DNA from 3 places in the Cobetia sp. 5-25-4-2 genome. Region 1 is predicted to be linked to each of the others. Evidence: predicted binding sites of a transcription regulator. Region 1 holds the regulator's gene; each other region holds the start of a gene.
What was found. Region 1 encodes LexA, which represses DNA repair genes until DNA is damaged. Its sites were predicted from a motif close to TACTGTNTANNTANACAGTA; they were not measured.

Region 1 (7,955 bases):
AGTAAAGGCACAGCAGATCCTCATCGCGCAGACGAATGCACCCATGGGAGGCCGGGGTGCCCATCGGCTCGCTGGTCGGCGTGCCATGGAAGTAGATGTAGCGCCGCAGGCTGTCGACGCGCTGTCCCGCCGCGTTGCGGCCACGGTTGATACCGGGCTCGCGACCGCTGAGCCACAGGATACGCGTCAGGATCCAGTCGCGTTCGGGGTGCTCGGCGGCCAGTCGAGGCGTGAACACCTCTCCCGTGAAGCGCCGCCCACGATAGACGGCACCACGCGGATTGCCCTCCCCGATCGCGGCGCGAACCACATGCCAGCCGGTCGGCGTGCAACCGCTGCCATCGAGCTCGCCGATACCGTTGAGGCCGCTGGAGATCGCACAGGCATGCACCAGCGTGTCAGGGTCAGCCGCGGGGGGCGGCGCATCACGACTGCCACTGGGCGCGTCATTGCGTATCTCAAGACGCTGGCGCGAGAGATCCACCGCCACCCAGCAAGCCATCAGCTTGCCGCCTGGGTGACCGCTTCACCATCTCCGAGCGAGGCCGGCAGCGGAGCCGCCATCGCCGCCACCACCACCGGACGCATGTGCTGGATCAGCTCGCGCACACTGGTGTGATGGCCGTATTCGGCCTCTTCGATATCGCGCAGTGCGTCCAGTCCCGAGAAGGTGAAGATCACGCTGCCGAGCATGAAGTGCAGACGCCAGAAGCGCTCGTTGTCTGGCAGGTCCGGCGTCGCAAGCTTCAGGAGCTCGGCGAAGCGGCTGAAGACCGTGCCGTAATGCTCGCGGATGTAGCGACGCATGTGGCCCTGCCCCTGGGTATAGGCAAGCCCGAGCAGGCGCATGAAGGTACGCAGGCTGTTGCGTTCGGCCGGCACCTCCAGCACCGTGCGCGCCATCACTTCCAGCAGCGTTTCCAGCGGCACCTGACGACCGGCATGCTGCTGCTCGACACTGTCGAGTGCCGCATGGAAACGCTCGCTGAAGGGGTCGAGATAGCGGGCGAACACTGCCTGGATCAATGACTTCTTTGAGCCGAAGTGATAATTGACCGCCGCCAGGTTGACCTTGGCCTTGCTGGTGATATTGCGCAGCGAGGTTTCGGCGAAGCCTCGCTCGGCGAACAGGACCTCGGCGGTATCGAGGATACGGGTAACGGTATCGGTCTGGGCCATGGGCGGATGCCTTGTCAGGTGATCAGTCACGAGGGGGCACGGGAGTCCTTGTCCCCCCGGGAAACGGCAAGGCCGTGGCCCGGGGGCGACTCTTCTCATGCAGGTCAATCAAACGACATGTCGGTCTTCACGCACCGCGTGTCAGGCAGCGACTCCGAGGCGGAGGCTGCCACGAGCCGTGTCCCGAGCACAGGACAGACGCACAGGACACACAGGGCCTGTGTACCGGTAGCCGGATGCGCCCGACGAACATTCGTTTGAAACAAGATAATTCTAGCTGTCCATGCCATGACTGGCAATTGCTGGTTGTTTCAAACACTCGACAGCCAAGACCGGCAGGACGCGCATTCACGCGGGACATTCGGGGACGGGATGGTCATGGGGCGTCCCGGACACCCGCTGTCTCGCGTCAGCATGTCGATGTCGACGAAGATGCCGGCAACGTTGCTGCCAAAGCACCCACGATGCCTTGCATGACCGCCATGACTGGATACAATGACAGTTGTATGGATGCACACCCCGTGCCGTCAGCTCAGATGCCGCCCAGGCCAAAGGCAATGCCCATGACTCAGCCGCTTACTCCGCGCCAGCAGGATGTCTTCGATTTCATCATCAAGACCATCAAGTCCTCAGGCTATCCGCCAACGCGTGCCGAAATCGCCCAGGCACTGGGCTTTCGCTCACCGAATGCCGCGGAAGAGCATCTGCGTGCCCTGAAGCGCAAGGGAGCCATCGAGATGGTGCCGGGCACCTCGCGGGGCATCCGCGTGCCGTCTCTGGCCGAGGCGGAAGAGGATAGCGAGCAGGGCCTGCCGGTCATCGGGGAAGTGGCCGCTGGCAGCCCTATCCTGGCCAGCCAGCATATCGATCGCCATTGCCCGCTGCCCAGTGACTACTTCTCGCCTGCCGCCGACTATCTGCTGCGCGTGCGCGGGGTCTCGATGAAGGATGTCGGCATTCTGGAAGGTGACCTGCTGGCCGTGCACCGCACGAGCAGCGTGCGTGACGGACAGATCGTGGTGGCGCGTCTGGGGGATGAAGTGACGGTGAAGCGCTTCCGTCGCGATGGCCATTACGTATGGCTGGAAGCCGAGAACGAGGACTTCGCTCCCATCAAGGTGGATCTGCGCACGGACAGCCTGGAAATCGAGGGCCTCGGCGTGGGCGTGATCCGCGATGGCGGCCTGCACTGATCTCAAGGCTCGCAGGCAGTCTGTCCTCACAGCGCTGACGCGCAGATGACGATTGTCGTCATCTGGGCATCCACGAAAAAACCCGCCGATTGGCGGGTTTTTTCGTGGCTGGCAGACATGCGGGAAGTGCTCAGTGCACCATGCCTTCCGACTGCTCGTCTTCATCATCCTCGCCATCCCACAGGCGGGTGCGGGTGATGGCGTGGTCGATCATCTCACGCGCGACCTCGAAGCGATTGTCACGCAGCAGATCGGCAGCTTCATCGGAGATGCGGATACTCAGAAGTGGCTCACCTTCACTCTCGGCGGCACGCAGGATCACTTCCCCATCTTCCATTTGCACGATTTCAAGTACGGCGGGATCGGACACGTCATTCCTCCTGCACGGCATCCTGAGGATACCGGCGTCGTTGTGATCGTCAGCTTGACGGCGGGCAGGCCCTGCGACTTGCAGTCACTGGCGACAATGCAGAAAAAAGTACGACCACAGCCAGAGCCATGGTCGTACCGGAGAATGCAGGGCTTGCCACAATGCCGCCAGTCTAGCACCCGTCATGCCAGGGCGTCACCTGAATGACAGGTGCGTGACATGCCAGCGCTTTCGGGTCAGGCAAGGCGCGACGCTACCACTCCACATTCGACTCGCGAAGGTGTGACAGCAACGCCTTCATGGCGCTGACTGCCGTGGCGAGACGCTCTGCCAGAGGCGCATTGGCCGCCGCGGCGATGATGAGACCATCGCCACGCGCCTGGCCTTCCTCACGCCGGGCAGCACCGCCCTCTTCATGCAAACGCGTGATATCGGCCACCAGCTGGCTCAACCAACTGTCCGGCTGCGCCTGCAGGCTTCGCAACTGCTCGATTTCCGCCACGGGAGTCGGCGGTGTGGCCAGCCGCTCGCGCCAGCTGCCCTCAGGCCAGCGTGCCGACGCGGCGCACTCCTCGATCAACGAGGCCAATGCCAGCTCCATCAACGCCAGCGCCCCTTCCTCACCGGCCATGCGCCGTGCGACGGCATGCTCATCACGCGTCGCGACGGCCGCCTGCTCCAGCAGCAACTCGGCCTGATACAGCAGTTGATTGGTGCGGCCACGCTGGCTCATCAGCTCTTGGCTCCCTTGCGCTTGTCCTCGACGACCCAACGGCCGTTGTCGAAGGTCGCCTTCCACCCCGTCGCCTTGCCATCTTCGTCCGTCATCACGAACTGCTCCTTGGCCTTGCGCGAGAAACGAATCTGCGTCGGGCGGCCATCGGGGTCTTTCTCCGGCGCCTTGAGGATGAAGTGATACTTCTCCGGCAGCTCGTCGGCATGCGCCTTGAGCTCGCTGACCAGCGGCGGACGCGTCTCGCGATTCTTGGGGAACTGACTGGCGGCAAGGAACAGGCCACTGGCGCCATCACGCAGCACGTAGTGATCCTCGACCTTCACGCAGGCAAGTTCCGGCATGGGGATCGGGTCCATCTTCGGCGGCGCGACCTCCCCGGACTTGAGCAGCTTGCGGGTGTTCTTGCAATCCTCGTTGGTGCAGCCGAAGTACTTGCCGAAACGCCCGGTCTTGAGCTGCATGTCGGCACCGCACTTGTCGCACTCGATCACCGGCCCATCGTAGCCCTTGATGCGGAACTGACCCTGCTCGACTTCATGTCCCACGCAGTCCGGGCTGTTGCCGCAGACGTGCAGCTTGCGCTGCTCGTCGATCAGATAGCTGTCCATGGCCGTGGCGCAGATCGGGCAACGGCGCTTGGCACGCAGTGCATCGGTCTCGGCATTCTCATCCGCGTCAGCGGCGACCGCCTCATCCCCCGGCAACAGGTCGATGGTGGTCTTGCAGCGCTCCTTGGGCGGAAGGTTGTAACCGGAGCACCCTAGGAAGACGCCAGTGGAGGCGGTACGGATCTGCATCTCGCGGCCACAGGTCGGGCAGGCGATATCGGTCGGCACCGGCTGATTCGGGCGCATGCCCTCTTCTGACTGGGCGTGATCCAGCTCGGCCTTGAACTCGGCGTAGAAGGCATCCAGCAGCTCGCGCCAGTTGCGCTGACCATTGGCCACCTCATCGAGGTAGTCTTCCATGCGCGCGGTGAAGCCGAAGTCCATCAGGTCCTTGAAGGATTCACTGAGACGATCAGTGACGATGTCACCCAGCTTCTCGGCGTAGAAACGCCGATTTTCCAGCGCCACGTAACCACGATCCTGGATGGTCGAGATGATCGCCGCATAGGTCGAAGGACGGCCGATGCCGCGCTTCTCCAGCTCCTTGACCAGACTGGCTTCGGTGTAACGCGCCGTCGGCTTGGTAAAGTGCTGCTGCGGGTCCAGCTCGACCAGCTCCAGCACCTCGCCGATGGCCAGGTCCGGCAGTGACTGGTCCTCTTCCTTCTTGCCCGCCGGCTTCATCACGCGGGTATAACCGTCAAACTTGAGCACCCGGCCCTTGGCGCGCAGCTCGTAGCCATCGACCTCGATGGTCAGGGTCGAGGACAGATACTCCGCCGGCACCATCTGGCAGGCGACGAACTGACGCCAGATCAGCTCATACAGACGCTCCGCGTCACGCTCCATGCCGGTGAGGTCCGTCGCGCGACGCGCCACCTCGGAGGGACGGATCGCTTCGTGAGCTTCCTGGGCGCCTTCCTTGCTGGAGTAGACGTTGGCGGCCTGCGGCAGATAGTTGTCGCCGAATTCCTCAGCGATGAAGTCCCGCGCGGTGGCCACCGCGTCCGCCGACAGATTGGTCGAGTCGGTACGCATGTAAGTGATGTAACCGGCCTCGTAGAGGCGCTGCGCCATCATCATGGTCTTCTTGACCGAGAAGCCGAGACGACTGCTGGCCGCCTGCTGCAGGGTCGAGGTGATGAAGGGGGCATTCGGCTTGGAGCGGGTCGGCTTGTCTTCGCGATTGGAAATCGCGAGCCGAGCGGTACGCAGCGCCGCGATGCGATCCAGCGTTTCCTTCTCGCTGGTCGGACGGAAGGCCTTGCCATCCTGACGCGCCAGTTCGAAACGGATCGCCTCGCCGCTGGTCGCGGCAAGCTCTGCGTGCACATCCCAGAATTCTTCCGGAATGAAGGCACGGATCTCACGCTCACGCTCGACGATCAAGCGCACGGCAACCGACTGCACTCGACCGGCCGACAGCCCACGAGCCACCTTGGCCCACAGCAGCGGCGAGACCATGAAACCGACGACACGATCCAGATAGCGACGCGCCTGCTGAGCATGCACGCGGTCCATCTTCAGATCGCCCGGCTCATCGAAGGCCGCCGTGATCGCCTTCTTGGTGATCTCGTTGAACACCACGCGCTTGTAGCGGGTATCGTCGCCACCGATGGTCTCGCGCAGGTGCCAGGCAATCGCCTCACCTTCGCGGTCCAGATCCGTCGCGAGATAGATGGTGTCGGCCTTCTCGGCCAGGCGCGTCAGCTCGGAGACGACCTTTTCCTTGCCGGGCAGGATCTCGTAATGCGCCTCCCAGCCGTTCTCCGGGTCTACCCCCATGCGACGGATAAGCTGCGTCTTGGCCTTCTTTTCCTTGTGAGCCGCCTTGGCTTCCGGCGACATCTTGCGCGTCTCGGCTGCCTGACGGGCACGCTCCTTGGGATCGGTGGCCTGCTTGCCGCTACCGCTGGTCGGCAGATCGCGGATATGCCCGACACTCGACTTCACCACGAAGTCGTTGCCGAGATACTTGTTGATGGTCTTGGCCTTGGCAGGCGACTCGACGATCACCAGTGACTTGCCCATGGTTGCTCGCATCTCCTGGCCGGCGCTGACTGCACCGGCGAATGACTCGTAGCGCTGGGTTTTATCCCAGCCTAAAAATGCGCCTACCCTACCCCAGCATTTCAGCGCTGACCAGCAATGTTGCCAGCACCACGCCATGTGGGTGGTGGCAGCGGACATCACACACCACCCCGAATCTCGAGAATCGACGTCCGAGGCATGACGCGGTCATCGACCGGCACCCGGACCTGCCAAACCCGCCAGGTGCATGTGTCGCCATGACGACAGGCAAGCCATGACTATATATAAGTGGCCTTTTCACGATTCGTCACATCAGTGTGGCATTACTGACACAGGCAGTGGCAGGCCTGCGGGTCAACGTAGATGCCATCCTCACAGCCAGGGCCTCTCGGATCACGCCATGTCTGACTGGCCACCAGCCTGACGCCAGCGCTTGTGAAGACGCAAGTCATGTCGCTACCATCGCCGCCATGGCAGCCAAATCACTCACGCGCTACTACACCAATCAACCACGACACTCGACAGGCTCCCTTTACGTCGTCAATGTAGTAAAATGACAACACAAACCGCCTGACCCCTCACGCAAGTGTTCAAGGAGTATGTTCTCATGCCGCACGCGTTCAACGGCCCGATCCGCCGCACCAAGATTGTCGCCACACTCGGTCCGGCCAGTGACAAGCCGGGCGTCCTCGACGCGATGATCCGTGCCGGAGTGGATGTGGTTCGCCTCAACTTCTCTCACGGCAGCCCCGAAGACCACCGCATGCGTGCCGAGGCCGTCCGTGCCGCCGCCGCCGCCCAGGGCCGCAGCGTCGCCGTGCTGGGTGATCTGCAAGGTCCGAAGATCCGCATCGCCCGCTTCAAGGACACCGCTGTCCAGCTTCAGGAAGGCCAACCGTTCATCCTGGACATCGGCCTGGGCCGCGATGAAGGTACCGTCGAGCGTGTCGGCTGCGACTATCAGCAACTGGCCGATGACGTGGTCGCCGGCGACGTTCTGCTGCTTGATGACGGTCGCGTGGTGCTCGAGGTCAACGAACTCAAGGGCAACGAGATCCACACCACCGTCAAGGTGGGTGGCAAGCTGTCCAACAACAAGGGCATCAACAAGCAAGGCGGTGGCCTGTCCGCCGAGGCGCTGACCGAGAAGGACAAGGCAGACCTCAAGACCGCCATCGACATCGGCGTGGACTATCTGGCCGTCTCCTTCCCGCGCAGTGGCGCCGACATGCAGCTGGCACGTGAGCTGCTGGGCGAGGAAGGTCGTGACATCGGCCTGATCGCCAAGGTCGAGCGCGCCGAAGCCGTGGCCGACGACGCGGTGCTCGACGGCATCATCCTCGCCAGTGAAGGCGTGATGGTGGCGCGTGGCGATCTGGGCGTGGAGATCGGCGACGCACAGCTGATCGGCGTGCAGAAGCGCATGATCCGCCGTGCCCGCAGCCTCAACCGCGTGGTCATCACCGCGACCCAGATGATGGAGTCGATGATCAGCGCCCCGCTGCCGACCCGCGCCGAAGTCTTCGACGTCGCCAATGCCGTGCTCGACGGCACCGACGCCGTGATGCTGTCGGCCGAGACCGCGGCAGGCGATTTCCCGGTCGAGACCATCGAGACCATGGATCGTGTCTGCCTGGGTGCCGAGCGTGAACGTGCCGCCCAGGAATCCCAGCACCGCATCCACGAAGGCTTCAGCAAGACAGACGAGACCATCGCACTGTCTGCCATGTACGCGGCCAACCACCTGACGGGGGTCGTGGCCATCGTCTGCATGACCGAATCCGGCTACACCCCGCTGATCGCCTCGCGCATCCGCTCGGGTCTGCCGATCGTCGGTC
Region 2 (7,955 bases), on a different contig from region 1:
GTAGCCACGCGGATCACGGCCCAGGAAGACATCCTTGAAGGGCACCATGCCGGCGTTGGTGAACAGCAGGGTCGGGTCGTTGTTCGGCACCAGAGAACTGGTGGGAACGATGGTATGCCCCTGCTTCTCGAAATAGGTCAGGAAGGCGTTTCTGATTTCTGCGCTTTTCATAGAGGTTCCGTAGCGATGTGCGTAAAGACGCTCCGGGGGTCTTCTTCTGCATGACTTCCGCATGGTTTCTGCATATTCATCCATGTGGGAATGCATGGAGGTGCAATGAAAAGCATGAAAGAAGGCGCCTGCCCCGTGCCGTCGCAAGACGACCTAGTATAACGCCTGTTCGCGCAAGCTAAAGGGGGGGAAATGGCTTGAGTGACCGGTTTGCGCGTTCCGAGCCATTGCCCGGGCAATGGCTGGCCTCACGCCTCGTCTTCCGTCCAGGCGGACTCCATGGCGTAGCGCAACTGCTCGTAGTCGAAGCCGCGCTGGAGCAGGAAGCGCTCTCGGCGCGCACGCTCCTTGTGACCCTCGCCCGCTGAGGAAAAGCGCCTTGCCAACGTCTCGCGCGCCAGCTCGAAGAAGTCCACCGCATCAACATGTCCGAAGGCATCAGGCACCGGATCACAGGCAGCACGCATCACGGCACCTGACGTCTCGTTGTCGATGCCACGCTGGCGCAACTCCTGCTGGATACGCCTGGGGCCCTGCCCCCTCAGCACCCGTGTCCGCAGGAAGCTGGCGGCGAAGCGCTCATCGGATTGCAGGCCTTCCTCGACCAGACGCTCCAGCACTTCCTCGATCAGCAGCTCGACCTCATCACGACTCAAGCGCGTCTCGGCGCCCTCCTCGCTACTCGCGGACTGCTCCGCCAGCGCATCATCGCTGACGGTCTGCAGGTAGTCGCGCTCCTTGAGATAGTCGTGCAGCTCGCGACGGCTGTGCTCGCGGCGTGCCAGACGTGCGATGGCGTCATTGCGGGCACGCCGTTGCGGCGTCATCGCGCCGACATCGAGGGGCTGATAGTCCGGCCCGACGGTCTCTCTTTCCTGATCGTGCATGTTGGCGCTCCTTTCTGGAGAGGCACCCAAGATGGCGAAATCCCCGGTGCAAAACGCACAGCGCCCGCCACCGAAAACGGGGCGGGCGCTGCAGATCACTGAAAGGCGCTGAAATCAGCGCTCAATGAACACGTTCTCGAGCAGGTCTCAATCGAGATCCAGATCATCTTCATTTTCGGCGACCACTTCTTCCTTGGCCTCTTCCTTGGTTTCCGGAGAAGCCAGCAGCTGGGCGCGAATCTGGCTCTCGATCTCTTCCATGATCGCGGGGTTATCCTCCAGATACTGGGCGGAGTTGGCCTTGCCCTGACCGATCTTGCTGCCCTGGTAGCTGTACCAGGCACCTGCCTTGCCGACCAGACCACACTGCACGCCCAGATCAATGACCTCACCGGCGTGGTAGATGCCCTTGCCGTAGAGAATCTGGAACTCGGCCTGGCGGAACGGCGGCGCGACCTTGTTCTTCACGACCTTGACGCGAGTCTCGTTACCGGTGACTTCATCGCCGGACTTCACGGAGCCGGTACGACGGATGTCGAGACGGACACTCGAGTAGAACTTCAGCGCGTTACCACCGGTGGTGGTTTCCGGGCTACCGAACATCACCCCGATCTTCATGCGGATCTGGTTGATGAACACCACCATGCAGTTGGCATTCTTGATGTGACCCGTCACCTTGCGCAGCGCCTGGGACATCAGACGCGCCTGCAGGCCGACGTGGGAGTCACCCATCTCACCCTCGATCTCGGCACGCGGCGTCAGGGCTGCCACAGAATCGACGATGATGACGTCGACACCACCGGAACGCACCAGCATGTCGACGATCTCGAGTGCCTGCTCACCGGTATCCGGCTGGGAGACCAGCATCTCGTCCAGATTGACGCCCAGCTTCTCGGCGTAGGACGGATCCAGCGCGTGCTCGGCATCGATGAAGGCACACACCTTGCCCTGCTTCTGGGCCTGGGCGATGACCGAGAGCGTCAGTGTCGTCTTGCCCGAGGATTCCGGACCGTAGATCTCGACCACTCGACCGAAAGGCAGGCCACCGATGCCGAGCGCGATATCCAGGCCCAGAGACCCGGTGGATACCGACGGGATGGCCACACGCGGGGCATCGCCCATGCGCATGACGGCGCCCTTGCCGAACTGGCGCTCGATCTGGGACAGCGCCGCGTTCAGCGCCTTGGTACGATTGTCGTCCTGTGCCATGTGGCCTCCTGTCGAACGGCGGCGCCGCATGGGCAACCACCTGAAATAGGAAATTCTCAAGCTTCGGGTGATGCAGAGACTGTCAGCCTAGCGGCTGGGCTGTCATGGCAAAACCCTGTATACATGGACAGTATGATGCCGCATGTTTCATCGTTCTGCCAGTCCGGTGATGCGCTTTTTCAGGCAGCAGTCTCAACGCAGAGGGTTGCATGCGTCTCGAGCCTCACCAGTTCAGCCCTGCCAGGCTTCCACGCATTCGATCAAGCCTTGCAATGCCACCCTCACGGCGGCGTCGCGCACGGCCTGCCGGTCTCCCGGAAAGTGGAAACACCGCGCCTGCTGTCGCGCCTCACTGCCCCATGCCAGCCACACCGTCCCCACGGGCTTTTCTTCACTGCCGCCTCCCGGACCCGCCACACCACTGGTTGCCACCCCCAATTCGGCACCGCTGTCACGACACGCTCCCTTGACCATCTCGCGCACGACGGCCTCGGAGACTGCCCCGAAGTCCGCGAGCGATGCTTCGCTGACGCCGAGCAGACGCCGCTTGGCCGCATTCGAGTACGTCACATAGCCCGCCTCGAAATAGCCGGAGCTACCGGAAATCGCCGTGATCGCGGCACTCACGCCACCCCCGGTGCATGACTCTGCAGCAGTGATCTGGACTCCGCGCGCCAATGCCAGCGCCTGCAGCTGCTCGGCCAGTGCATTCGCATCCGGTGCCTCGGACGTCGTATCCGTCAATCGGGCCATGAACGAACTCCTTTCTAAGAAGTGGTCTGAGGAAAAGGGAAGCGAGCAGGAGGCATCACAGGCATTGGAGCCGGCCGCGCCAGTCCGTAGAATATCGCGCATCCCGCATGCCGTGTTCTCGCATGTGCGTCTTTTTCCCATTGCAGTGCAGTCAAGGAAGTCCATGGCCATGGCCAAGAACAGCGCGCCCCAGATGACGCCGATGATGGCGCAGTACATGAAGATCAAACGCGAGCACCCCGGTGTGCTGCTGTTCTATCGCATGGGCGACTTCTATGAGCTGTTCCATGAGGACGCCAAGCGAGCCGCGCAACTGCTCGACATCACCCTGACGGCACGTGGCAGCTCCGGCGGCTCCCCCATTCCCATGGCAGGGGTGCCTTATCACAGCGCCGAGGGTTACCTGGCACGCCTGGTGAAAATGGGCGAATCCGTGGCCATCTGCGAGCAGATCGGCGATCCCGCGACCACCAAGGGCCCCGTCGAGCGCAAGGTGGTGCGCATCGTCACACCGGGCACCCTGCATGACGAGGCGCTTCTGGATGCCAGCCGTGACAATCTGCTGGTGGCGCTGCATCGAGACGGTGAGACCTGGGGCCTGGCGGCACTGGAGCTTTCCTCAGGACGCTTCAGCGTACTGGAAGTCAATGGCGATGAAGAACTGCTGGCCGAGATCCAGCGTCTGTCACCCGCCGAGCTGATGGTCGGCGAGAGTCGTGAACTGCCAAGCAGTCTTGCCTCACGCCCGGGCCTGACCCGTCAGAGCGACTGGCATTTCGACCATGAGACCGCGTTGCGCCTGCTGTGCGATCAGTTCGGCGTTCAGGACCTCAATGGTTTCGGTTGCAGTCATCTGACCTGCGCGGTCACCGCTGCTGGTGCCCTGCTCGACTACGCGCGTGACACGCAGCGCACCGGTCTGCCCCACGTGACGGCGCTGGCCGTGGAGAGTCGCGACGATTCGGTCGTGATCGATGCCGCCAGCCGTCGCAACCTCGAGATCGACACCAATCTTGGCGGCAGCAGCGACAACACGCTGGCCAGCGTATTGGACGTGACTGCTACCGCGATGGGCTCACGCCTGCTCAAGCGCTGGCTCAACCGCCCGCTGCGCGATCAGACCCAGATCGGCCAGCGCCAGGCGGCAGTGCAGCGCTTGATGGAGGGTGACTACCCCTTCGAACTGCAAGGCCTGCTCAAGCGGATCGGCGATGTGGAGCGCATCCTGGCGCGTGTTGCACTGCGCAGCGCCCGCCCGCGGGACATGGCGCGCCTGCGTGATGGCCTCAATACACTGCCAGAGCTGCGCGCCGTGCTCGCCAGCGTCGAGAAAGGCAGTGCCATCGATGACCTGCGCGATGGCATCCGCCTGTTCCCCGCCCTCTCGGCCATGCTCAGCGAAGCGCTGATCGAGAATCCGCCGGTCGTGCTGCGCGATGGCGGGGTGATCGCCGATGGCTACGACGATGAGCTGGACGAGTATCGCGGCCTCTCCGAGAACGCCGGTCAGTATCTGGTGGCCCTCGAGACCCGTGAGCGTGAGCGCACCGGCATCAGCAACCTCAAGGTCGGCTACAACCGCGTTCATGGTTACTTCATCGAGCTGCCGCGCTCCCAGTCAGCGGAAGCTCCGCCGGAATACATCCGCCGCCAGACGCTCAAGAATGCCGAGCGCTTCATCATCCCGGAACTCAAGGAATTCGAGGACAAGGCGCTGTCGGCCAAGTCCAAGTCGCTGGCCCGCGAGAAGCTGCTGTATGAGCACCTTCTGGATGACCTGAATACCGAACTGGATGGCCTGCAGCAGACGGCACGCGCCCTGGCGTCACTGGATGTGCTCACCGCCTTCGCTGATCGCGCCGCCGCACTGGACTTCGTCCGCCCACAGCTCAGCGACACGCCGGGAATCGACATCGAAGGCGGCCGCCACCCGGTGGTGGAACATGTCAGCGACCACCCCTTCGTGCCCAACGACGTGCGCTTTGACGATGCGCGCCGCATGCTGGTGATCACCGGCCCCAACATGGGCGGTAAATCCACCTACATGCGTCAGACCGCGCTGATCGCACTGCTCGCGCATACCGGCAGCTTCGTACCCGCCGCTCGCGCCTGCATCGGCCCGCTGGATCGCATCTTCACGCGCATCGGCTCCTCGGATGACCTGGCCGGTGGCCGCTCGACCTTCATGGTCGAGATGACCGAGACTGCCAGCATCCTGCACAATGCCACCGACGAGAGTCTGGTGCTGATGGATGAGATCGGTCGCGGCACCTCGACCTTCGATGGCCTGTCATTGGCCTGGGCAAGCGCCGAGCACCTGGCCCGCACGCGCGCCTTCACGCTGTTCGCGACCCATTATTTCGAGATGACGGCACTCCCCGAGCACGTCGATGGCGTGGCCAACGTTCACCTGACCGCCGCAGAGCATGGCGATGGCATCGTCTTCATGCACCGTGTCGAGGAGGGGCCGGCAAGCCAGAGTTATGGCCTGCAGGTTGCCCAGCTGGCCGGGGTCCCGCAGAACGTCATCCTGCGTGCACGTGAGAAATTGACCAGTCTCGAGCAGCAGGAGGTCGATCGTCCGCAGGTTGCCCGTGAAGATGCACTCGGCCAGCCAGTACCGCAGCAGAATGATCTCTTCGCGGCACCGCCTCACCCGATCGTCGAAGCCTTGACCCAGCTGGACCCGGATGACCTGAGCCCCAAGCGGGCACTGGAACTCATCTATGAATGGCGCAAGATCCAGTAAGCGGCGGAGTGAGTCGACTGACAAGTCGCATGACACCATGCGCCTGCCGACACTCGACAGTGCGCGATGGGCATAGCACCATTCCAAAACGATCCGCCCACGCTGATTGCGAGGGCGGCAGAGCGCCACTAGAATAACGCCTTATAACACTCGCGCCGCTTATAACCTGAAACTCAAGATGCCGCTCAGACGGCACAGAGTGGCGCTGGACCACGACCTACGAGAGACGCCGACCCGCGTCAGGAGACCCAGATGGCATTCATCGTCACCGAGAACTGCATCCGCTGCAAATACACTGACTGCGTGGAGGTCTGCCCGGTCGATTGCTTCTATGAAGGCCCCAACTTCCTGGTCATCAACCCGGACGAGTGCATCGACTGCGCTCTGTGCGAGCCGGAGTGTCCCGCGGAAGCCATCTTCTCCGAGGACGAAGTGCCGGAGAATCAGAAGGAATTCATCGAGCTGAATGCCGATCTGGCCGAAGTGTGGCCGAACATCAGCGAGAAGAAGGACGCCATGGAAGACGCCGAGAAGTGGGATGGTGTCGAAGGCAAGCTCGAATACCTGGAGCAGTAAATGCCCTGCCCGACCTGACCGGGCAAGCACCAGGTTCTCATCAAGACGGCAGCCACTCCCTCAGGGGTGGCTGCCGTCTTCGTCTTGAGCGCTCATGGTCAGCCAGCCCGGCGGGTGGGGCCGAAAAAAAGGCACAAAAAAGGGCAACCCCGAAAGGTCGCCCGCTCCAAGCGTGTCCCTGTCGATCCGTCCTGGATCGTGTTCCTGGGTGCTGTCCCTGCCCGTCATGGCATCCTGCCATTCAGAGCGCACCGTCACGCATGGGGCATTGTGGCACTGCTTGCGCAGCTGTCCCACCACAATGCCCGTTTCTGCTTATTGCCTGCCCTGCTGTCCTGCTCATGCAACTGCATCGCAGATGCATTGCCCGGCATCCTGCCCGTGCCGCTCCTGACCTGCCTCAGCTGACAGTCTCATGATGTTCCGTGATCTGACATCCTTGCCTCGGCATCCTGCCGTCGAGATTCTGCCGCTGATTGCCTCGTCTGCCTGACACGGATGATGTCCCGTCATCCGTCACTCCTGTGAAGGCGAGCTTCCTGACTGCATATCGGGTCGAGACCCATCAACCATCCCTGTCGTGATTGCGCGTCCGCTGCCAATGACGATACCGTCACTCTGGATCTTCCTGATCCGGTACTTCCTGTACCTGGCCATTCATCCGTGGTCCCTGGCCAATTCCTGCCCGCTCCTCGGGCAAGATGCCATGCAGTGCTGCTGCTTCCGTCATCCTTGACGGTTCCTGTTCGCTGAACATCCTGTTCAGACGAGTCGGGCATCCTGCCCGACGTACTCCCTGGAAGATCATCAAGAGCATCCTGCTCAAAGGTGCGGTGTCCCGCCGCATCCCGCTTCCATGACGCTATTCTGGTCAGCAAGCCGTCATCAGGCAACTAGCCAAACCGCTCAGACGAATCGGGACAAACAAGGAAGCTTTTAGATAAAACTGTTTTAAAACAGTGATCTATAGAAAAACATACGATTGAACACGTATCCGGAGTGCAGTAGTTATCCTCTATGTCCTGCATATCTTGTAGGAAAAGGCTTACATGAACTGACTGCGGAGATGGGGAAAGTCCACGTACTTGAGACGCAACCTGCGCGGACAGCACGTGTAACGCACGACGGGGCCGTACCCGAAGGTACGACCCCGTCATGTGGAAGCGTTGTGGATGCCGACGACCAAGGCGGCATTCACAAGCCTGTCGCCTGTTTACTGGCCCTTGATCTCTTTCAGGCCATTGTAGGCGACATCGCCCAGCTGCTGCTCGATCACCAGCAGGCGGTTGTACTTGGCGACACGGTCAGAGCGGCACAGAGAGCCGGTCTTGATCTGCCCGGCACAGGTACCCACGGCGAGGTCGGCGATGGTGGTGTCTTCGGTCTCGCCACTGCGGTGGGAGATGACCGCAGTGAAGCCAGCGGCCTGCGCCATCTTGATCGCATCCAGGGTTTCGGACAGTGAACCGATCTGGTTGAACTTGATCAGAATGGAGTTGCCGATGCCTTCATCGATACCACGGCTCAGGATGCGCGTGTTGGTGACGAACAGGTCATCACCGACCAGCTGCACCTTGTCGCCGAGCTTGTCGGTCAGCAGTTTCCAGCCT
Region 3 (7,955 bases), 220 kb from region 1:
TCTTGTTCTTTCTGCATGAAATCAGTCAACAGGGACATGGGGTTCTCCAAGGGTATCGGGACAGTCAGAAATTCACTTCCGGAAACAGGTGCTGCGAAAGAATTCGCCGATCAACAAATAACAGCTGCTTCCTGGATTTGGCTCACGCAGGGACTTGGGACAGTAAGACCCTACAGAAGCTGAAGGGATTATAGACCAAGCATGTCCACGCCGTGAAGCACTAATCAACTAACGACAAGTTAATCAAGCGCTCTCTGGAATGCAATAGCTGGCACTCGAAAAGATATGTGAATTCAAAATAGTCTCTGCCTGCAAATATCGTTAATTAGAATCGACATGAGCCTGGAGTCCCTATATGGCGGGCGTCAGCGGCCGTCAGGCGGTATTGTAAAATCACATCGACATCACAGGCAGGTAAATTCTCTCGCTGGCAAGCCGCAGCTTTCATGAAGTATTCATATTGTGACTTTTTCAGTAGCTCTTTCATCACACATCATCACTCCGAGTCCCTCTCGTTCTTGAGCGTATCCTCAAAAGCATGCAGACACAGAGGAAAGTAAACCTTCGCTTCTGCTCCACCAATCCCCCAGCACTATTTCCGCCGGCAATATTAGAGACATCACCCCCTCCAGAAAGTGACACTTCACAAATCATGTCAACCTGATAAAGTGGCCAAGGTTAACAAAGAGGCTCAATTGCCGTCAGCGTCGATGGAGAACATCATGTCCTACCCCCAGACCGCCTCACATGCCGATCAGCCGCAAGCGCTTTGGCATCCGTATACGCAGATGAACGCGATGCCTGCCCCGCTTGAGGTCGTGGGCGGAGTCGGGCCGCGCATGACACTGAGTGACGGCGAGACCCTGCTGGACGCAACCTGCTCCTGGTGGTGCATGATCCATGGCTACGGCCATCCTCGACTCGTCTCCGCGATTCAGCAGCAAGCGGCTCAATTGTGTCATGTGATGCTCGGGGGCATTCGGCACCAACCGGCAGTGGCGCTGGCCGAGGCACTGGTGCGCATCACCCCGGAGGGGCTGAACCACGTGTTCTTCTCGGACAGTGGCTCTGTCGGCATGGAAGTCGCCATGAAGATGGCAGTGCAATACCAGCAACAGCGTCAGGATCGTGATGACACTCACGGGCGGACGCGAATGCTGTCGTTGATGAAGGCCTACCACGGGGACACGGCAGGCTGCATGGCGGTCTGCGACCCGGAAGAGGGCATGCACTCACTGTTTGCCGACTTCCTGCCCAGACATCATTTCGCGCCGGCACCGACGGCGGGATTCACGGCGCCATATGAAGAGGTCCTCGGTGACATCGCAGCGCTGCGCAGAGAGCTCGAGACGCATGATGACATCGCCGCCCTGCTGATGGAGCCGCTGCTCCAGGCAGCCGGCGGCCTCAACATGTACTCGCCTCACTACCTGAAAGCGGCACGTGATTTATGTGACGAGTTCGGTGTGGTGTTGATCTTCGATGAGGTCGCGACAGGATTCGGACGTACCGGAAAACTGTTTGCCTGTGAGCATGCAGATGTGACGCCCGATATCATGGTGCTGTCAAAAGGACTGACGGGAGGGTATCTGGGACATGCTGCCACCCTCGCCCAGAGCCATATCTTTCATGCCTTCGATGGCAAGGATGCCAATACTGCCTTCATGCATGGCCCGACGTTCATGGGCAACCCATTAGCTTGCCGAGTGGCACTGGAAAGCCTCAAGGTTTTCGAGGAAGACGATTATCTCGGCAAGATCGCCAGCCTCAATCAGGTACTACGAGAGGAACTCGCGGATTTCTCACATCCCGCCATTGGCGACATACGCGTATTGGGAGCCACTGCCGTGATAGAGGTTCACGATGCAGCAAGTCTTGAAGGGGCTCAGGCTCACGCTCGTCAGCAAGGGGTCTGGTTGCGACCCTTCGGCCGCTGGCTCTATACCATGCCGGCTTATATCACCTCACACGACGACTTGCGCAAGATCACGCATGCCATGAAGAGTCACTTTACCGACAATCTCTGAGGCAAGACGTCAGGACAGGGATCTGCTCGGCTGCCTGTCGGCTGACGGGGAGTGACTGAGAGTGACGATCGCCCTCATCACTCCCCTCTTCTTTCTTCCTTCACTCTTCTCTCAACTCCTATCTTCTCTCTTCTCTCAACGCCGAGATTCGAGGCCCATCTCCCGGCAGGGGAATGCGGTCGGAAGCGCTCAATCTCCCCAGAGACGCCGCTCGAGGCGCGCATGTGCATCTGCCGTCAGCATCCCGCCCTTCATCAGTTTCTTGAGAAAATGACGATAGCGGCGGGCGATCTTGCGGCGCGCCAACCAGGCGATACCGGTGGCGAGGGGGATGAAGTCCGGATTGGAGATGCCATCGATCAACCACAGGCGCGGGGATTGATGCTCGCGAAACTGGACCACGATGTTGCGATCATTGAGGTCGGACGGTATCAGCCAACGCTTGTCGAGATAGCGATAGAGGTTGGCCAGCTCATCCATCAATGCCTCCTCCCCCACCCGCTCGGGAGTTTCATGACAGACCTCTCGCAGACGGCGCGAGGTCGTGCCGTCATCGTCGAGTATCAGATCGAAGACCAGCCCGAGGCCCTCTCGGGTCGCCACGCTGCCATGATAGGCAGGCACGTAGGACCAGTCGTGCACACCTCGCCTCACGAGCCCTTCGAAGTAGCGCTGCTCGCGCTGATTCTGGCGGCTTCCTTTGTCGGGATAGCGCGGTACCTTGATGCAGCGCCGAGGATCACGGGGGTCCTGATAGACACGGCGATCATTGCCCATGCCGATGACACGGGCATTTTCAAGCTCCAGCATGCGCTCTCCTGTTGAATAACGCCTGCGACTGCAGCCGCCGGGCAGCGTGGCATTCTACAAAAAGCCCTTCCCTTGCGCCAACCGTGCCGCCGGCGGCCGCGTTCCATGAGGTCATTCATCGGCCATTCAGCTTGGGACCTCGCTCTGGTATGATAACGCGCCGTTTTCTGGCAGTTTCAGGACGAAACCGCCTGACGTAAGCGATCAGCACGACTTGCGAGGTATTGCCCGGGATCGGGTGGCCGCGCACACCTGCAACCCCCGCTCCATTGGCACATCTCCCTTAATGAGGTACTCGCATGAATGCGGTAATACTGGCCGTTCTGGTCATGGTCGGCCTGTCACTGGCCCGAGTCTCGGTCGTCTTCGCTCTGGTGGCCGGCGCCTTGGTCGGCGGCCTGTTCAGTGGCCTGTCTCTGACTGACACTCTCGGCGCCTTCAACGACGGCGTCGGCGGTGGTGCCAAGGTCGCCCTGGCCTATGCCACGCTCGGTGCCTTTGCCGTGGCCCTGTCTCGCTCCGGCCTGCCGGATCTCCTTGCCGCACGCCTGATCGGCATGCTCAATGGAGAGAGCACCCCTCGCCGTCAGACCGCCATCAAGTACGGCTTGCTGGGCAGCGTGACATTGGTGGCGATCTCGTCCCAGAACCTGATTCCTGTCCACATCGCCTTCATTCCGATCCTGATTCCGCCACTGCTGGTGGCCATGAACCGCCTGCGCCTGGATCGCCGCGCCGTCGCCTGTGCCCTGACCTTTGGTCTGACGGCTCCCTACATGCTGCTGCCGGTGGGCTTCGGTTCCATCTTCCTCAATGACATCCTGCTGGCCAACATCAATGAAGCGGGCCAGGCAATGGGGCTGGAAGTCACCCGCGGCATGGTACCGATGGCGATGGCCATTCCGGTAGGCGGCATGTTCCTGGGACTGCTGACTGCGGTCTTCGTCTCCTATCGCAAGCCGCGTGACTACGCCAATCGCGAGATCAAGTCGACCAACGTCCCGCACCATACTCCAGTGCATGCACCATCCCGCAGCGGCCTGATCATGGCTGGGGTCGCCATCATCGCCGCCCTGGGCATCCAGCTCTATTCCGGTTCGATGATCCTGGGCGGCCTGGTCGGCTTCGCCATTCTTTCCCTGGGTGGCCTGTTCAAGTGGAACGAAGCCGACGACCTGTTCACCTCCGGCATGCGCATGATGGCACTGATCGGCTTCATCATGATCTCGGCAGCCGGCTTCGCCTCCGTCATGAAAGCCACGGGTGATATCCAGACCCTGGTGGATGCCTCCTTCCACATCATCGGAGACAACAAGCCGTTGGCCGCGCTCGTCATGCTGATGGTCGGTCTGTTCATCACGCTGGGCATCGGCTCCAGCTTTTCCACCATCCCGATCATCGCGGCGATCTATGTCCCGCTGGCCCTGCAGTTCGGATTTTCCCCTCTGGCGACCGTCGCCTTGATCGGCACCGCGGCCGCACTGGGCGATGCTGGCTCCCCCGCCTCTGACTCCACGCTCGGCCCGACGGCAGGCCTGAATGTCGATCAACAGCATGATCATATCTGGGACAGCGTGGTGCCGACCTTCATCCACTACAACATCCCGTTGATCGTCTTCGGCTGGGTGGCGGCGATGACGCTGTAATCCGCCGGCCAGGGTAGCCTGGCAACGGCAACAGAAGATATGACAACGCCCGGCAGGCATCACGTCTGCCGGGCGTTGTCGTCTCTGGGCGAAGAATGAGGCGACACGTCGCCTGATACTGGACAGCCATCCAGTCTTTTAGGATGATGCGCGAATGCGCAAGATCCTTCATGCTGACTGCGATTGTTTCTACGCCGCCGTCGAGATGCTTCGTCACCCAGAGTGGCGCGAGGTGCCCATCGCCATCGGTGGCCGCACCGAGCAACGTGGCGTGATCGCCACCTGCAATTATCCGGCTCGCGCCTTCGGCGTCCGCTCTGCGATGTCCACAGCGCGCGCCCTGCGCCTGTGTCCGCAACTGATACTCGTCCCCCCCGACTTCGAGCGCTACCGTGCCGTCTCGCAGGAGATCCAGGCACTGTTTCACGAACTGACACCACTGGTGGAACCTCTATCGCTGGACGAAGCCTACCTGGACGTCAGCGACATCGAGGAATTTCAGGGAAGCGCGACCTGGATGGCGCGCTGGCTGAAGGAAGAAGCCCTGAAGCGCACCGGGATCACGCTGTCGATCGGCGTGGCCGCCAACAAGTTCCTGGCCAAGATCGCGAGTGATTGGGAGAAACCCGATGGCCTGACGGTGATCACGCCAGAGTCCAGCGACGCCTTCATTCGTAAGCTGCCCGTCGGCAAGCTGCATGGCGTCGGCCCGGCCACGCTGGCCCGCCTCAATCGGCTGGAGATTACCACCTGCGATGACATCCGCACGACACCACTGACCACACTGGTCGAACACTTCGGCAAATTCGGACATCGCCTGCATGAACTCTCTCATGGCATTGATGACCGCCCCGTCAAGGTCGAGAGAGAGCGAAAGTCCATCAGTGTCGAACGCACTTTCGATCAGGATCTTCCGGATCTCTCCGCCTGCCTCGCCAAGCTTCCCATGCTGATGGAGCGCCTCGGGGAGCGTCACGCACGCCAGGAACAGCCGGTGCTGGCCAAGCAGTTCGTCAAGGTACGCTTCAACGACTTCACCAGCACCACGCTGGAAAGCCTCCTCCCCGCCTCCACCCTCTCATTGCCGGACGCCAGGAGTTTCGCACTGCTGATGGAGCAAGCCTGGCAACGTGGCCATCGACCGGTGCGCCTGCTGGGAGTCGGTGTCCGACTCAAGGCCCACGAAGAGACGCAACAGCTGGGGCTGTTCTGAGAGGGTGCCGCGCCTGACTGGCAACCTTGACGGACGGATGACAGGCATAAAAAAAGCCAGTCACAAGGACTGGCTTGTCCGGTCATCGATACCCCAAGGGTATCGCCGGAAGGGTCGTGAAACCCGCTCAAGGAACCATCGCAACCTGCAATGCAGGCAGGAAGCGAGAGTGGGCGAACAGCTCTGCGCATTGAACGACGCAGCCACTCTCGGCAAACACCTGCGGGGAGCATGAGATGCTCGACCCGCAGGTGTCAGGAAGGAATGCCCAGATTCATCGATGATGATGACAGTCCATCCGCTTCAACTGTCAGCATCATATCTTTTAGCCCGCAAACTAAAAAGCCGATCCACAGCAACAGTCCCATGCCACAACGGCACCGGATCAACGCTGACTCAATGGCAACCGTTGGATGCACTGGTTGGATCACTGGACGGGCGATGGGCGCCAGGATGAGGCGGGTTGTTGCCCCCGGACAGCAGCCGCTGGATATCCGCCGCCGCCATGGGCTTGTAGAAGTAGTACCCCTGAATGAGATCACAGCGCATTTCGCGCAACAGCTCGAGTTGCTGGATATTCTCCACCCCCTCGGCCACCACCTCCAGCCCCAGTCGATGCCCGAGGAAGACCGTCGCTTCCATGATGGCGCGATCCTTGGGTTCCTGAGCACATTCGATCACGAAGGAGCGATCGATCTTGAGCGCCGTCACCGGCAGCATCTTGAGGTAGCTCATCGAGGAGTAGCCGGTCCCGAAATCATCGATCGCGATCTTGTAGCCTCTGTCGTGCAGGGCACGCAGGCTATCGCGCACCTTGACGTCAGCATCGATCAACACGTTCTCGGTCAGCTCGATGCCGATGTCCCGTGGCGTCAGGCCATATTCCGCCACGCATGCCTCAAGACGCTGGAAGACGTCGCTGTTGATCGCCTGACGCCCGGAGATATTGATATCGATCCGATAGCCCTTGATCCCCATGGCATGCCACTCGGCCTGCTGGCGACATGCCTGGCGAATCACCCAGTCACCCAGGCGCTCGATCAGATTGGTGCGCTCTGCCACCTTGATGAAGTCAGTCGGGGGAATGGGCCCCTCGGGCGCATGCCAGCGCATCAGCGCCTCTACCGACTCGATACGCTCACTGCGCGCCGCGACCTGAGGCTGGAAGTGGAGGAACAGCTCGCCACCCCCATCCTCGCTCAGCAGCGTCTGAAGGCGCCCCGCCAGATGATGCTGATGCAGCATGGCATCGCGCACTTCCTGGTTGAAGAACTGATATCCATCACGCCCGGCCTGCTTCGCTCGGTGCTTGGCGACGTCCGCATTGCGCACCAGTTCCGGCGCATCATTGCCATTCTCGGGATAGAGGCTGACGCCGATGCTCAGACGCAGCAACAACTCACGCCCTTCTATCTGGAAGGGGCGCTGGAAATCTTCGCGGATCCGCTGCACGACCGACAAGGCATCACTTTCATAATCCAGGCGCGGCATCGCCATGACGAATTCATCGCCGCCGAAACGTGACAGTAGATCCTGACTCCGCTGGAACCCCTGCAAGCGCGACGCGACACTGCGAATCACGAGGTCCCCCATCTCATAGCCCTGGGTATCGTTGATCTCGGTGAAGTGGTCGATATCCAGAAACAGCACCATCAAGGTATCGCCGTGACGCTGACACTCCCCGAGCATGTTCTCGAGCTCAGTCTCGAACGTCTGCCGATTGGGCAGTTCGGTCAGCGGATCGAATCGCGTCATGTAGTCCAGCTCACGCTGAACCTTGCGCTCGCCCGCCAGATCGATGTCGATGCAGAACATCAATGGATTGTCCGACCGCTCACCCAACATGACGTGGTGAGAGAACACCGGCACCGGTGCGCCTGACTTGTGCTTCAGCTCAAGCTCGCTCGCCGGGATCTGGGTGCCGTGATTGACCCACGCGTGGTGGGCATCCACCACGATGTCCGCCATTTCATCCGGTATCAGCAAGGCTTCAAGACAACGCCCTCGAGCTTCCTGCTCGCTGAAACCATACAGTCGCTCGCTGGCCTCATTCCAATAGATCACTCGGCGCTGGCTGTCGTACCCCTGCACTGCCACACGTGGCAGGCTTTCCAGCAATTCGCGAAAGCGCTGGTCACTGGCGGGGAGTCCCATGCTGGCCGAGGGGCCAACAACACTAGTCTGCATGACCGCCTCCTGCGTGTGCTGTTGATATGCCATCTGACGATGACGAATCAGCATGATGCCCGCAGTTGCGCC

Region 2: a site for LexA is predicted at 2,381-2,400, ahead of recA (recombinase RecA). Genes of this name have one in related genera too.
Region 3: a site for LexA is predicted at 4,600-4,619, ahead of dinB (DNA polymerase IV). Genes of this name have one in related genera too.

The regions. Positions count from the first base shown of each region.
Region 1 is NZ_BLWK01000001.1:298,920-306,874, reverse strand. Features, by position in the region: gene HXS65_RS01370 (L,D-transpeptidase) at 1-502, opposite strand, end outside; gene HXS65_RS01365 (TetR/AcrR family transcriptional regulator) at 502-1,179, opposite strand; gene lexA (transcriptional repressor LexA) at 1,743-2,372, shown strand; gene HXS65_RS01355 (hypothetical protein) at 2,503-2,742, opposite strand; gene HXS65_RS01350 (DUF6586 family protein) at 2,996-3,475, opposite strand; gene topA (type I DNA topoisomerase) at 3,475-6,117, opposite strand; gene pyk (pyruvate kinase) at 6,725-7,955, shown strand, end outside.
Region 2 is NZ_BLWK01000007.1:137,366-145,320, reverse strand. Features, by position in the region: gene alaS (alanine--tRNA ligase) at 1-171, opposite strand, end outside; gene HXS65_RS14555 (regulatory protein RecX) at 420-1,058, opposite strand; gene recA (recombinase RecA) at 1,206-2,267, opposite strand; gene HXS65_RS14545 (CinA family protein) at 2,499-3,020, opposite strand; gene mutS (DNA mismatch repair protein MutS) at 3,190-5,769, shown strand; gene fdxA (ferredoxin FdxA) at 6,022-6,345, shown strand; gene eno (phosphopyruvate hydratase) at 7,559-7,955, opposite strand, start outside.
Region 3 is NZ_BLWK01000001.1:514,486-522,440, reverse strand. Features, by position in the region: gene HXS65_RS02285 (histone-like nucleoid-structuring protein, MvaT/MvaU family) at 1-38, opposite strand, end outside; gene bioA (adenosylmethionine--8-amino-7-oxononanoate transaminase) at 723-2,027, shown strand; gene HXS65_RS02275 (YrbL family protein) at 2,217-2,837, opposite strand; gene HXS65_RS02270 (Na+/H+ antiporter family protein) at 3,137-4,483, shown strand; gene dinB (DNA polymerase IV) at 4,638-5,696, shown strand; gene HXS65_RS02260 (bifunctional diguanylate cyclase/phosphodiesterase) at 6,093-7,883, opposite strand.